Regions from separate parts of the Gottfriedia sp. NPDC056225 genome, predicted to be linked through region 2. Evidence: riboswitches for the same ligand, from Rfam matches in the RefSeq annotation. Region 2 holds a riboswitch; each other region holds the start of a gene.
The links. A riboswitch is a leader RNA that binds a small molecule or an ion and turns the genes downstream of it on or off. The one in region 2 is predicted to bind S-adenosylmethionine.
Positions count from the first base shown of each region.

Region 1: another riboswitch for S-adenosylmethionine. It lies ahead of metK (methionine adenosyltransferase); the one in region 2 lies ahead of ACFCYN_RS07065 (trans-sulfuration enzyme family protein).
Region 3: another riboswitch for S-adenosylmethionine. It lies ahead of ACFCYN_RS16485 (bifunctional homocysteine S-methyltransferase/methylenetetrahydrofolate reductase); the one in region 2 lies ahead of ACFCYN_RS07065 (trans-sulfuration enzyme family protein).
Region 4: another riboswitch for S-adenosylmethionine. It lies ahead of mtnK (S-methyl-5-thioribose kinase); the one in region 2 lies ahead of ACFCYN_RS07065 (trans-sulfuration enzyme family protein).

Region 1 covers NZ_JBHJTJ010000005.1:31,643-35,198, forward strand. The annotation lists gene pckA (phosphoenolpyruvate carboxykinase (ATP)) at 1-1,311, opposite strand, end outside; SAM riboswitch class I at 1,612-1,726, shown strand; gene metK (methionine adenosyltransferase) at 1,936-3,132, shown strand; gene ACFCYN_RS05615 (NAD(P)-dependent alcohol dehydrogenase) at 3,290-3,556, shown strand, end outside.
Region 2 covers NZ_JBHJTJ010000007.1:9,766-13,321, forward strand. The annotation lists gene ACFCYN_RS07060 (trans-sulfuration enzyme family protein) at 1-809, opposite strand, end outside; gene ACFCYN_RS07065 (trans-sulfuration enzyme family protein) at 815-1,984, opposite strand; SAM riboswitch class I at 2,064-2,167, opposite strand; gene ACFCYN_RS07070 (ATP-dependent DNA helicase) at 2,248-3,556, opposite strand, start outside.
Region 3 covers NZ_JBHJTJ010000026.1:36,539-40,094, forward strand. The annotation lists gene ACFCYN_RS16475 (hypothetical protein) at 1-117, shown strand, start outside; gene shc (squalene--hopene cyclase) at 132-1,997, shown strand; SAM riboswitch class I at 2,112-2,215, shown strand; gene ACFCYN_RS16485 (bifunctional homocysteine S-methyltransferase/methylenetetrahydrofolate reductase) at 2,295-3,556, shown strand, end outside.
Region 4 covers NZ_JBHJTJ010000018.1:33,381-36,936, forward strand. The annotation lists gene mtnA (S-methyl-5-thioribose-1-phosphate isomerase) at 1-581, opposite strand, end outside; gene mtnK (S-methyl-5-thioribose kinase) at 585-1,754, opposite strand; SAM riboswitch class I at 1,835-1,993, opposite strand; gene ACFCYN_RS13400 (carbon-nitrogen family hydrolase) at 2,045-2,839, opposite strand; gene ACFCYN_RS13405 (pyridoxal phosphate-dependent aminotransferase) at 2,983-3,556, shown strand, end outside.

The sequences.
Region 1 (3,556 bases), on a different contig from region 2:
TTTACCAACGCCATATTCTCCACCAGTCCAACCAGTGTTTACTAAGAATACATTTACATTATGTTTTTCAATTTTTTCACCAAGCATTTTTGCATATTCTACAGCTGGAAGCGGTAAGAATGGTGATCCGAAACATGTTGAGAATGTTACTTGTGGAGATGTAACACCACGCTCAGTACCTGCTAATTTACTAGTAAATCCACTTAAGAAGTGGTACATTGCTTGCTCTTTTGTTAATTTGCTGATTGGAGGTAATACTCCAAATGCATCAGCAGTTAAAAAGATAATTGCATGTGGATGTCCAGCAACGCTTGGCTCAATGATATTTTGAATTGCTTGCATTGGGTATGCAGCACGAGTATTTTCTGTTAAAGTTGTATCATCATAGTCAGCTAAACGGCTATCAGATTTAACAACTACATTTTCTAAAACAGTTCCAAATTTAATTGCAGAGAAAATTTGTGGCTCTTTTTCAAAAGTTAAGTTGATACATTTAGCGTAGCAACCGCCTTCAATATTGAATACACCATTATCTGACCAGCCATGCTCGTCATCACCGATTAATTTACGGTCTGCATCAGCAGATAATGTAGTTTTACCAGTTCCAGAAAGACCAAAGAATAATGCTACATCGCCTTCGCTACCAACGTTGGCAGAACAGTGCATTGGTAAAACATTATTTTGTGGTAATAGGAAATTCATGATAGAGAAAATAGATTTTTTCATTTCTCCAGCGTATTCAGTACCACCAATTAAGATTATTTTCTTTTCAAATGATACAATAACAAATGCCTCTGAATTTGTTCCATCTACTACTGGGTCTGCTTTAAATGTCGGAGCAGAAACAATTGTAAACTCAGCTTCATGAGTTAGAAGTTCTTGCTCAGTTGGGCGAATAAATAATTGATGAGCAAATAGGTTGTGCCATGCAAATTCGTTAATTACTTGGATAGGTAAACGGTACTCAGTATCTGCGCCAGCAAATCCTTTGAATAAGAATAGTTCGTTACGATCTTTTAAGTAGTTAAGTACTTTGCTATATAATTTTTCGAATACGTCAGCAGAGATTGGTTGGTTTACTGAACCCCAATCGATTAAATTTTCAACAGATGCCTCTTTAACAATAAATTTATCCTTAGGTGAACGTCCAGTATATTTGCCTGTTGAAACGCTAACTGCTCCTGTTGACGTTAAAATTCCTTCTTGTCTTGTTAGGACTTTTTCAACTAACTCAGAAACGCTAAGTTGGTTATACATTTGATTACTAGTAAGTAATTCGTTTAATTCAAAGTTTACATCAACTGTCTTCATATACTAATACCATCCTTTAAATATATTTGTCTGCCATGTAGGTATCTCGATAAATAGTATAACACATTTATTTTAATAGTGTATACTATTAGTTAGTAAAATGTGTTATGAATTTCATTAAAAAATAAATTTGAGTAAAATGATTTAATTAATAGGTGTAATTTCGTCAAAAGAATATGATAAATAGTAATTTCCATTTAAATAGAAATTAAAAGTTATTGTAGAATTATGTTAAAAGTAATGATGAAAGTTGTTGACAAGAAAGTGAAATTTTAATATGATACTTTTCATACGGATACTCTCTTATCCCGAGTAGGTGGAGGGATACAGGCCCTACGAAGCCCAGCAACCTCACTTTTAGTGAAAGGTGCTGAACCTGATGCAAGACTTTTTTTTATGTCTTGAACGATAAGAGCGAAAGGCAAATAACCAAGAACCCTTTCCTCAGGTAATATTTGATAAGAGGAAGGCTTTTTTTTTGCTCAAAACTTAAATACAGTGGCAATTTCGTAATTTACACTGAGTTATCTTTATCTTAAATGGGAAACATAGGAATAGGAACAAACTTTTTATTCTTATGTTGAGAAAAAAGAGATCCGTCAATTCAATTTAGGAGGGGACTCAATGTCACAACGTCGTTTATTTACTTCAGAATCAGTTACAGAAGGACATCCAGATAAAATCTGTGACCAAATCTCAGATTCAATTCTTGATGCAATTTTAGCAAATGATCCGAATGCTCGTGTAGCAGCGGAAACATCAGTTACAACAGGTCTAGTACTTGTTGCAGGTGAAATCACAACTTCTACTTATGTAGATATTCCAAAAATCGTTCGTGAAACAATCCGTGAAATCGGTTATGATCGTGCAAAATACGGATTTGATGCAGATACATGTGCAGTTTTAACTTCTATTGATGAGCAATCAGCAGATATCGCTTTAGGTGTAGACCAAGCGTTAGAAGCACGTGAAGGTAGCATGTCAGATGAAGAAATCGAAGCAATCGGAGCAGGTGACCAAGGTTTAATGTTCGGTTTTGCTGTAAATGAAACACCTGAATTAATGCCACTTCCAATTTCATTATCACACAAAATTGCTCGCCGTTTAACGGAAGTTAGAAAAAATGAAACAGTTTCTTACTTACGTCCAGACGGTAAAACTCAAGTAACTGTTGAGTATGATGAAAACAACAAACCAGTTCGTATTGATGCAATCGTTGTATCAACACAACATGGTCCAGAAGCTACTCAAGCTCAAATCGAAAATGATATTAAAGAACTTGTAATTAAACCAGTTGTACCAGCTGAGTTAATTGATGAAAATACAAAATTCTTTATCAACCCAACAGGTCGTTTCGTAATTGGTGGACCTCAAGGTGATGCAGGTTTAACAGGTCGTAAAATTATCGTTGATACTTACGGTGGATATGCTCGTCACGGTGGTGGCGCATTCTCTGGTAAAGATGCAACTAAAGTTGACCGTTCTGCTGCTTACGCTGCACGTTACGTTGCGAAAAACATCGTAGCTGCTGGCTTAGCTGATAAAGCTGAAGTTCAATTAGCATATGCAATTGGTGTAGCTAAACCAGTTTCAATCGCTATTGATACTTTTGGTACAGGTAAAGTTTCAGAAGAAAAATTAGTTGAAGTAATTCGCAACAACTTCGACCTACGTCCAGCTGGAATTATCAAAATGCTTGACTTACGTCGTCCGATTTACAAACAAACTGCTGCTTATGGTCACTTCGGCCGTACAGATATCGATCTTCCTTGGGAGCGTACTGACAAAGCAGAAGCTTTAAAAACTGAAGCAGGTCTATAATAATAAGATTAAGGCTGAATACGGCATTTGCTGTATTCAGTCTTTTTTTGTTTATACAGAGTTACATTCTAGTAGAAGACAAATATAGATAGGCATACTTAAAAATGATTTTTCATAGGTTTAAATGACTAAATCAAAGTTTTAAATGGAGGAACCTATGAAGGCAATAATTTGTACAAAATACGGTCCACCAGAAGTTCTTCAGCTAAAAGAAGTTGAAAAACCTACTATAAACGATGATGAAGTATTGATAAAAATACATGCTACAACCGTAACAGCAGGAGATGTAAAACTACGAGCCTCAGATTTCCCTTTTATGTATTGGCTACCTTCTCGACTTATGTTTGGCCTAACAAAGCCGAGAAATAAAATACCAGGTTGTGAGCTAGCAGGAGAAATAGTCAAAGTAGGGGAAAAAGTGAAA
Region 2 (3,556 bases):
TCAACTTCTTCTTGTTCTAAAAGCCAATTCGCTAATTTTGAAGCAGTTTGTTCATACGCATCCATACGAACCTTTAGTGTCTTTAATCCTCTAAGTGTTAGCCAACAGTCTTGCGGGCCTAAAATTGCACCGAATGAATTTTGGATTGTGTATAATTCTTGTGCAAGTTCTTCAGAATTTACAACTGCTAAGCCTCCGATTACATCGCTATGGCCTGCAATAAATTTTGTTGCGCTATGAACTACAATATCTGCACCTAGGTCTAGTGGTTTTTGTAAATATGGTGATAAAAAGCTATTATCTACAATTACTAGAATGTCATTTTCTTTCGCAAGTTTAATTGCACCTCTTAAGTCAGTAATTTTCAAAAGTGGGTTAGATGGGGTCTCTAAATAAAGTCCCTTTGTATTTGGCTTTATTCCTGCTTCAATCTCCTGTAAATTTGAAGCGTCTACAAATGTGAATTCGATACCAAAACGATTTAATACTTTCGTCGCTATTCTGAAAGTCCCTCCGTAAACATCTTCGCAAATAACAATATGATCTCCTGCTGAGAACAGTGATAAAACAGATGAAATAGCAGCCATCCCTGATGAGAACGCAAAGCCGCGCACACCGTTTTCTAATTTTGCAATTGTATTTTCTAATGCTTCTCTTGTTGGGTTCCCACTTCTTGCGTAGTCATATTTCCCAAAATTCTCAATATCAAATTGGTGAAATGTTGAAGTCTGATAGATAGGAATACTTAATGCACCTGTCGTCGGATCCACTTCATTTCCATTATGAATTAATTTAGTTCCAAATTTCAATTTTATCACCCCAATGCATTTTCTAAATCATTTAATAAATCATCGATATGTTCAATTCCTACTGATAATCGTAATGTATGGTCATCTAGACCAAGTTTTCTTTTAAATTCCTCAGGCATTTCAGAATGTGTTTGAGTATGAGGATACGTTATTAGCGATTCAACTCCACCTAAACTTTCTGCAAATGTAATGACGTTTACACTTCCTAAAACTTGTTCAACTAAACTTAAATCTTTTACTTTAAATGAAATCATTGCCCCAAATCCTGTTGCTTGTTCTTTAATAATTGAATAACCTTTATGTGTTGGTAGTCCTACATAGTACACTTCAGTAACATTCGGATGATTTTCTAAATACTTTGCAAGTACAATCGCATTTTTTTGACTATATTCCATACGTAAGTGCAATGTTTTTATTCCTCTTAAAATTAACCAAGAGTCAAATGGAGCTAAAGTTGCACCCGTTGATTTTTGATAGTAGCGTATACGCTCATTCGTAGATTCTGAGTTTGTCACAACAAAGCCAGCAAGTGTATCATTATGACCACCTAAATACTTCGTTCCACTGTGAACAACAACATCTGCGCCTAGTTCGATTGGTTTGAAGAAATAAGGTGTTAAAAATGTATTATCGACAATCACTAGAATATCTCGTTCTTTTGCAATCTCAACAACTCTTTTTAAATCTGTCACTTTCATCATTGGATTTGAAGGTGTTTCAATAAAAATTCCTTTTGTGTTCGGTTTAAGCGAAGCCAGAATTTCTTCAATTTCAGTTGTATCAATAAAATTATGCTCAATTCCATACGGCGAATAGATTTCTTCAAACAGACGATATGTACCACCGTATAAATCATCTGACACAATCACGTGATCTCCTTTTTTAAATAAACTTAATACTGCTGTAACGGCTGCATTACCAGTTGCAAATGCAACACCAAAATTTGCGTTTTCTAATTTTGCCACAGTATTTTCTACTTCTTCACGAGTTGGGTTTTGTAATCTTGCATAATCATATCCAGTCGATTGGTTTAACCCTGCATGCTTAAATGTTGCAGATTGGTAAATTGGATAACTGATTGCACCAGTTAATGGATCATATCCTTTACTTCCATGTACAGCAATTGTTTCGATTGATTTTTCCTTCGTATTTAAAGCTACTTTTGTCTTAGTCATTATTAAATCCCCCATTTTAGTCAAAATAAAAAACCACTTCCTAAAAAATAAGAAGTGGTTATGTCTCGATAACATATCGCTCTTATCTTCCAGGCTATATACCTGCAGGATTTAGCACTTTCTAGTTTTCACTAGAGTTGCCGGGTTTCGTCGGGCCAGTCCCTCCACCGCTCTTGATAAGATTATTTAATTATATTGATTAGTATATTAAAAACTCTGATAATTATCAATTGTTTTTTTCGAATTATTTAATTATTAATATTTCATTTCCATTCTGCAGGTAGTAAATTTTGATAAAGTGCACTCTTATATCGATCATCAATTAGTAACAAAGTCCCTTTATCCGTTTCTGATCGGATAACTCTTCCACCTGCTTGCATGACTTTATTCATCCCGGGAAAGACATATGCATAATAATACCCATTTTTCCCAACCGAATTAAAATGATCTTTTAAAATATTTCTTTCTAAACAGATTTGTGGCAATCCTACACCGATTACTACGACACCATTTAATCGATCGCCCTTTAAATCGATCCCCTCGGAGAAAATTCCACCTAATACAGCAAATCCAACTAAAGTCTTCTCATTAAGACTATTAAATTGTAATAGAAAATCTTCTCTATCAAATTCTGACATACCATTTTCTTGAACAATTGTTCTAATAGTCGGATACTTAGTTTGAAATAATTCGATACTTTGAATGAGATATTGATAAGAAGGATAGAAAACTAAATAATTTCCTTTACTTTTCGAAATTTCTTTATAAATCGTATCGATTAATCTTTCTAAATTTTTTACACGGTCTTGATATCGGGTTGATAAAGAGTCAATGGTTACTTGAAGTTGTTCTTTACTAAAAGGCGGATCAATCGTAATCGTATAATCACGATCTTGATCGCCAAGCATATCTTGAAAATATTGTACTGGCGTTAAGGTTGCTGAGAAATAAATAGTAGAGCGAAATTTTTTTATAACATCGTTTACTACTTTAAATGGATCAAGGCAAAATAGTTTTACGTGAACCTCACTTTTATAAAGCTCATAGTAGCAAATATACTGTTCATCAAAAAACTCTGCGATTTTAACAAAGTTGAGTGATTCAAAATACGTATCTAGTAGAATTTGTTTATTTTCATCCTCGTCCAATTCCTGCAATTTAATTTCTGCTATTTCATTAAATTTGTGAAGAAGCTCAATTAATTCCTCATCAAATTCCTTTGATACAGGAGCTACAGTATCCTTCCAAATTTTTCTTAATTCTATAAATCGCTTATTAATGACATTTACAGATTCATATAAATCATCTTTAATACTTTTATATCTATTTTTCAACTCTAAAAATTTAGATTTAAAAATACTTGCAGAATACATCTCTCTCGCACGATCTACAAGATTATGAGCCTCGTCAATCAATAATACCGAACTACGTTTATGCTCATCGAATAACCGTTTTAATGATACTCTAGGATCGAAAATATAATTAACATCACAAATAATGGCATCTGAAGAATTTAATAAATCTAACGAATATTCAAATGGACAGACTGTATGTTTTCGGGCATATTCTTCA
Region 3 (3,556 bases), on a different contig from region 2:
ATTTCGATTGTTTATTTTAGTAAAAAAGAGGAAGAAGATGTACCGGAACTTGTAGAAGAAATAAATAGTGAGCATTCATCAAGAATGGAAAAATATCATCAGCCAGAAAATAATTGAACTGAGGTGGTTTAATGGACCTCGAAAATATTGTTATTCAAAATATTGAAGAGCGGATCAAACGTTTGAGAAATAGACAAGAAGAAAATGGTTCATGGGAATTTGTGTTTGAAGGAGCTTTATTAACAGATAGCTTTATGATTTTACTTATGAAGGATCTAGGTTACGAAAACAATCAGTTAATTGAAGGAATTATTGATCGTATTATCAATCTTCAACATCCGAATGGGGCGTGGAAATTATATGAGGATGAAAAAAATGGCAATATAACTGCAACCGTACAAGCTTACATAGCTTTATTAGTCTCAAAAAAGTATACAAAAGACCATTCGAGTATGAAGAAAGCTGAAAAATTCATTCGAGAAAATGGTGGAATAAAAAAAACACATTTTATGCTTAAAATGATTCTTGCCATTCACGGTTTAATTGACTATCCAAAGTTGTTTTACTTTCCAATGAGCTATTTTTTATTACCTGATAAAATGCCATTAAGTTTATTTGATTTAAGTAATTATGCTAGGGTTCATTTAGTGCCTATGATTCTATGTATTAATAAACGGTTTAAAGTGAAATTAAAAGATGATCTAAATATTGATAATCTTTTAGAAGACAGTGAAATGGAATGGTTTAACGAAGAGCGGGGGACATTTTATCAATTTATTCTTGAAGAAGGGAAGAAGCTTGCTTCCTATCCTTTATATTTTCATCAAAAAGGCTATGAAAAGGCTGAACGATTTATTTTAGATCGGATTGAAACAAATGGAACCTTTTATAGCTATGCTAGTTCTACATTTTATATGGTTTATGCTTTGATGGCTTTAGGATATGAAGTTTCATCTTCCGTCATTCAAAATGCACTACAAGGACTCCTTTCATATGCGACGAATACAGATGCTGGACTTCATATTCAAAATTCACCATCAAAAGTTTGGGATACTGCTTTATTGTCATATGCAATTCAAGAAGCTGGTTATTCAAGTAATGAACCCAGTGTTTCAAAGTCTATTCATTACTTAATTTCTAAACAACAAGATTTGATTGGTGACTGGTCAGTACACGCTAAAAATTTAAGCCCTGGTGGCTGGGGATTTTCTGATGTGAATTCATTTATACCAGATAATGATGATACGGGTGCCGTTTTGAGGGCACTATCAAGAAGTGCAATGTATCAACCAAACTTTCAAGAAAGTTGGTTAAAAGGCGTTCATTTTTTACTTGGATTGCAAAATGGCGATGGTGGTTGGGGAGCATTCGAAAAAAACGTAACGAATAAGTGGCTAACTCTTTTACCGATTGAAAATGCAAAAGATGCGATTATTGATCCTTCTACTCCTGATTTAACAGGGCGTATATTGGAGTTTATTGGCAACTATACATCAATTTCTAATGATGACCCAATTGTTAAAAAAGCAGCTGATTGGTTGTTTAAAAACCAGAAATCAAATGGTAGTTGGTATGGTAGATGGGGAATTTGTTATTTATATGGTACGTGGGCAGCAATTACTGGTTTAAGAGCTGTGGGGGTTTCTAAAAATCATGAAGCAATTAAAAAAGCTGAGAAATGGTTAGTTTCGATTCAAAATGTGGACGGAGGTTGGGGAGAATCAGGATTTTCAACGGTTAAAGGTTCTTATATTCCATTAAAGTATAGTACACCTAGTCAAACTGGCTGGGCAATTGATGCCTTACTGACAATTCGAAATAAAGATGATGAAGTGATTAAAAGAGGGATTAACTATTTAGTTTCTCAAAATGAAATTTCTAATAAGGCGCTATCATATCCTACAGGACTTGGACTACCAGGTCAATTTTATATTAATTATCATAGCTATAATGAAATCTACCCTTTACTAGCGTTAGCACACTTTAAAAATAGTTAAATAATAAAATTATGTAAAGTGAATAAATTTATTTTTGGAAATTTTTCAATAAATGGCTTTCTTTTATCATATAAATATAGTAAACTTACTTCATTGAATAAAAAAACTAAATAATCCTTATCGAGAGTGGTGGAGGGACTGGCCCTTTGAAACCCGGCAACTTTAGCTTATGCTAAAAAGTGCTAAATCCAGCATGTTTAAAACATGAGAGATAAGGCGTAAATTAAACGTTAACGTCATTCTTTCATTTTTTGAGAGAATGGCGTTTTTTATTTTATATAAACAGGAAGTGATGAAATGGGCTTGTTGGAAAAGTTAAGTAGTGGAATTGTTTTAGGTGATGGTGCAATGGGTACACTTTTGTATTCAGGAGGGCTACACAGTTGCTTTGAAGAACTCAATATTACTGAACGGGATCGAATCATTCATATTCATGAACAATATATAGATGCTGGTGCAGAAGTTATTCAAACAAATTCGTACGGTGCAAATGCTGGAAAGCTAAGACAATATGGGTTAGAGAAGTTGGTAAAACAAATCAACCAAATGGCTGTAAGAAATGCTAGAGCTGCTTCGAAGGGAAGAGCCTTAGTTATTGGTGGTATTGGTGGAATGAAATATGTTGGATCTACGTTTACAACTCCTTTAGAACGGGAAATGATGTTGCTTGAGCAAGCTTCAGCACTTCTAGAAGAAGGCGTAGATGGAATCATGCTTGAAACATTTTACGATGAAAATGAATTATACGATGCTGTAAATCTACTAAGAGGAAGAACGGATTTACCAATTATTTCTCAAGTAACACTACAAGAAATTGGGATTATGCAAAGTGGCCAATATATCGAGAAAATACTTCCTAGATTAGTTGATTTGGGGGCGGATGTAGTCGGTATCAATTGTCATTTAGGACCACTACATATGTTAGAATCGCTAAATACAGTATCATTACCAACAAATGGTTACTTATCTGCATTTCCAAATTCAGGCTTACCATTGTATGCAGAAGGGAAATACGAATACAAATCGAATCCAGAATATTTTGAAGATATGGCTAAACCATTTATCGAACAAGGTGTAAGACTAATTGGTGGGTGCTGTGGTACTACACCGGCACATATTGCGGCTTTACGAAAAAAGATTGATACTTTACAACCCGTTACAAAAAAAGAAGTGAAGAGCAGAACGATTAAAATTACAATCCCAAAGCAAGTAGAGCAAAAGGATGAGACTTTGCCAGAAAAAGCAAAACAAAAAACGACGATTATCGCTGAACTTGATCCTCCGAAAACTTTACAAACGAGAAAGTTTTTTGAAGGAGCAAAGGCGTTACATTCTGCAGGAGCTGATGCGATTACGTTAGCAGATAATCCACTAGCTTCACCGAGAATCTCGAATGTGGCAATGGCTTCTCTGTTACAGCGATTAGACGTTCCAGTCTTAACGCATTTGACTTGTCGTGATCGCAATATGATTGGACTTCAATCTCACTTAATGGGGTTATCGACTTTAGGTTTAAATGAAATTCTTGCGATTACAGGAGACCCAGCAAGAGTCGGAGA
Region 4 (3,556 bases), on a different contig from region 2:
GTTTCTGTTGCATACGCAGAAATTTCCCAGCCTTTTTCTTTTGCTAAGTGCAATGGCGCAAGCGCTGTACCATATCGGCTTGTAGCAATACTACCTGCATTACAATGTGTCAATACAGCCGCTCCATTATGCAATAATGTTAAAGCGTTTTCACCAATTTCCTTGCAAGTCGCTTCATCTTCTACATGTAGTTTGATCGCTTCTTCCATAATGATTAACTTAGCCTCAGAAACTGTCTTTGCTTCTTTGCTAGCTCCAATTAGTCTTTCAACCGCCCAAGCTAAATTTACTGCAGTAGGTCTTGCGCTAATTAATTCATCAGCTAATACTCTTGCTTGAGTATGAAATTCATCGATCTGTTCAGTCTGAATTTCTCGAACGCCTAAATATAGACCATAAGCTGCTGCTAAACCAATCGCAGGTGCGCCTCTTACTTGTAGCTTAACGATTGCTTCTCGTACATCAAGCAATGTAGTTGCATCAAAATAATAAATTTCAGTTGGTAATTTCGTTTGATCTAAAATTTTTAAACTCTCACCGTTCCATTGTAAAGATTCGGGTATTTGCTGTAATGTAGTCATCGATTATTTCTCCAATCCAATTATTAAATTACCAATATTGTTAATATTAAATCTATTTTTAATGCAAAATGCTCCGAATTTTAAGACTTTTTTCTTTACTTGAATTTTTTGATTTTCCTCAAGTGAATCAATATCTTCAACATGAGCAAGACCGATACTTCTTCGGATTAATTCGCATCCAATTACTCCAATTGCGTCCACCCAGTACCCCTCTAATTTTTCTTTAATTAGAGCCTGTTGGTTAAATGGTCTAACACTATGCTCTTCCCATAATCGAATAAATGTTTCATTAAAAACTTTTTCAATGTTTAAAATATGTTCAACAATTTCTTCTTTTTGCTCAGTTCGGCTGAAAAGTTGAAAAATTAAATTCGCTTGAATTTGACCTAAATCAAACCCGATTGGTCCTACAAACGCAAACTCTGGGTCAATAACTTTTGTTTCTGTTGTAGACACGAAAATACTTCCTGTATGTAAATCTCCGTGTAATAACGCTTCTTTTTTTGATAAAAAGTCTAATTTTAACTTTGCTACTTCTATTTGTAGAGCTTCATCATTCCAAAGTTCTTGAATTACTTCTGTTAGCTCTGCTTCATAACTGTTTGTTTCGCAGTTAAAGTATGGGTCAGTATAAACAAGATTTTCTGTTATATCACAAAGTTCTGGATTGTTAAATAGATACTCTAGCTCTTTTTTCTTAGCTGGAGTTGTTCCGAAATCAGAAGTAAAAAATAACGATTTTGCTAAAAAATCACCGATATGTTCTGCCAAAAACGGGTAACTCTTTTTCTCAATTAAGCCTTTTCGTAAAATTTGTAAATGTGAAAGGTCTTCCATTACTGTTACAGCTTGCTCTTCATCATGTTCTAAAATTTCCGGTGAATGTAATGGAATTAAATCATTATATATTTTTGTTGCATTACTCTCGATTGTTGCTCTATTTAATGTCAGAGGCCAGCTTTCACCAACAACTTTTGCATAAGGTAAAGCTTGTTTTATGATTAAGCCTTTTTCGCTTCCTACTGGTGTAACTTTGAAAACTAAGTTTAAATTTCCATCGCCGATCTCTACACTTTCACATAATTCATTTGTAAAATAACCTAATTTTTGTAAATAAGTAATTGCAGTTACCTCTGTTAAAGGTCTATATTCTTTTCTTTGAATGACAGTCATACAATTCATCCCCCTCGATTTTGACAAAATAAAAAGCCTCTTTTCCGAGACGAAAAGAGGCAATGTTAATTGGCTTTCGTCTCTTATCTACCAGAAAATTACTTTTCTGTTGGAATTAGCACCGTGCCTTACTGAGCAATTAAGCTCAGGCGTATTTATTACGCCCCATCTCACAATGGTATTACAGTCGGTTGCTGGGCATCATCGGGCCAAATCCCTCCGCCTACTCGAAATAAGAGTTCGCATATTTGATTTTATACTCGTATTTTAATTTAAAGAATTTTAGTTTGTCAATTACTTTTTTGTAATTTTTTATAGATTCCTTCTCTTCTGTCTTCGAAGATTGGGATTGTACCGCGTATTTCATCGACTTTTTTAGGATCAATTTCGCCAAAAATGATTTCCTCATTCGGACTACCTTTTGAAATTACTTCTCCCCAAGGATCGATTATCATCGAGCCTCCTCCAAAAGTATTCGCTAAATCCTTACCTACTCGATTACATGCTACGACATAGCATTGATTTTCAATTGCTCTTGCTTTTAATAATGTTTCCCAATGATTCATTCGTTGAATTGGCCATTCTGCAACAAAAAATAAAACTTTTGCGCCTTTTTGAGAATGAGCTCCGATCCATTCTGGGAAACGCAAATCATAACAAACAAAACCTGCGGCAGTTAAACCATAAATCTCAAAAAGCCCATCGGTCTCACCTGCTTGAAGATAGTGATGCTCGTTCATTAGCTGGAACAAATGAATTTTATCATACGTTTTAACGATTTCACCTGTTTTGCTTATAACAATTAAAGTATTGGTGACACCATTTTCTTGCGCAATTGGAAATGATCCACAAATTAACGTTACATTATTTGATTTTGCTATTAACTGGAGTTCAGAAATAATTTCCTCTTGATCAGCAGTATGCAATCCAATTTCTTTCAAACAATAGCCTGTTGTCCATAACTCCGGTAATACAATTACCTCTACATTTTCTTTTACAGCCTCAATAATTTTAGATTTCATATTCTCAAAATTAGCTCTTGATTTGCCTAAAATAACGTCAGATTGAATGCAAGCAATTTTCAACATAATTTATTCACCCTATTCTAAATTTTATAGACATTTTTAAATCGAGCATATATGATGGTGAAAGTTATTGCAACAGTCGTTCATGAAAATCATTCGATTACAAAACGATCTAATCTACTTAAATAAATTCTATTTTTGGAGTGATTAACTTGAATCATAATAAACTATTAAACAATTTACCTAAACAATTTTTTGCATCACTCGTTCAAAAAGTCAATGAGTCAATCAATAAAGGTCATGATGTGATAAATCTTGGTCAAGGAAATCCAGATCAACCAACACCAGACCATATTATAAAAGCGTTGCAGCAATCTGTTGAAAATCCAACAACTCATCGTTATTCACCTTTTAGAGGGATGAGTACATTAAAAAAAGCTGTTGTAGAATTTTATAAACGCGAGTATGATGTTGACTTAGACCCAGAAGAAGAAGTGGCTATTTTATTTGGCGGAAAAGCTGGATTAGTAGAGTTACCACTTTGTTTATGTGACGAAGGAGATACGATTTTAGTTCCAGACCCAGGATACCCTGACTATTTATCTGGTATTTCTCTTTCTAAAACGGTACCTTATATGCTTCCGTTACTTGAGCAAAATCAATTTTTACCAGATTATAGCTTAATTCCTCAGAAAGTTTTAGATGCTAGTAAAATTTTATTTATTAATTATCCAAATAACCCTACTGGTGCAATCGCAACAGAAGAATTTTTTAAAC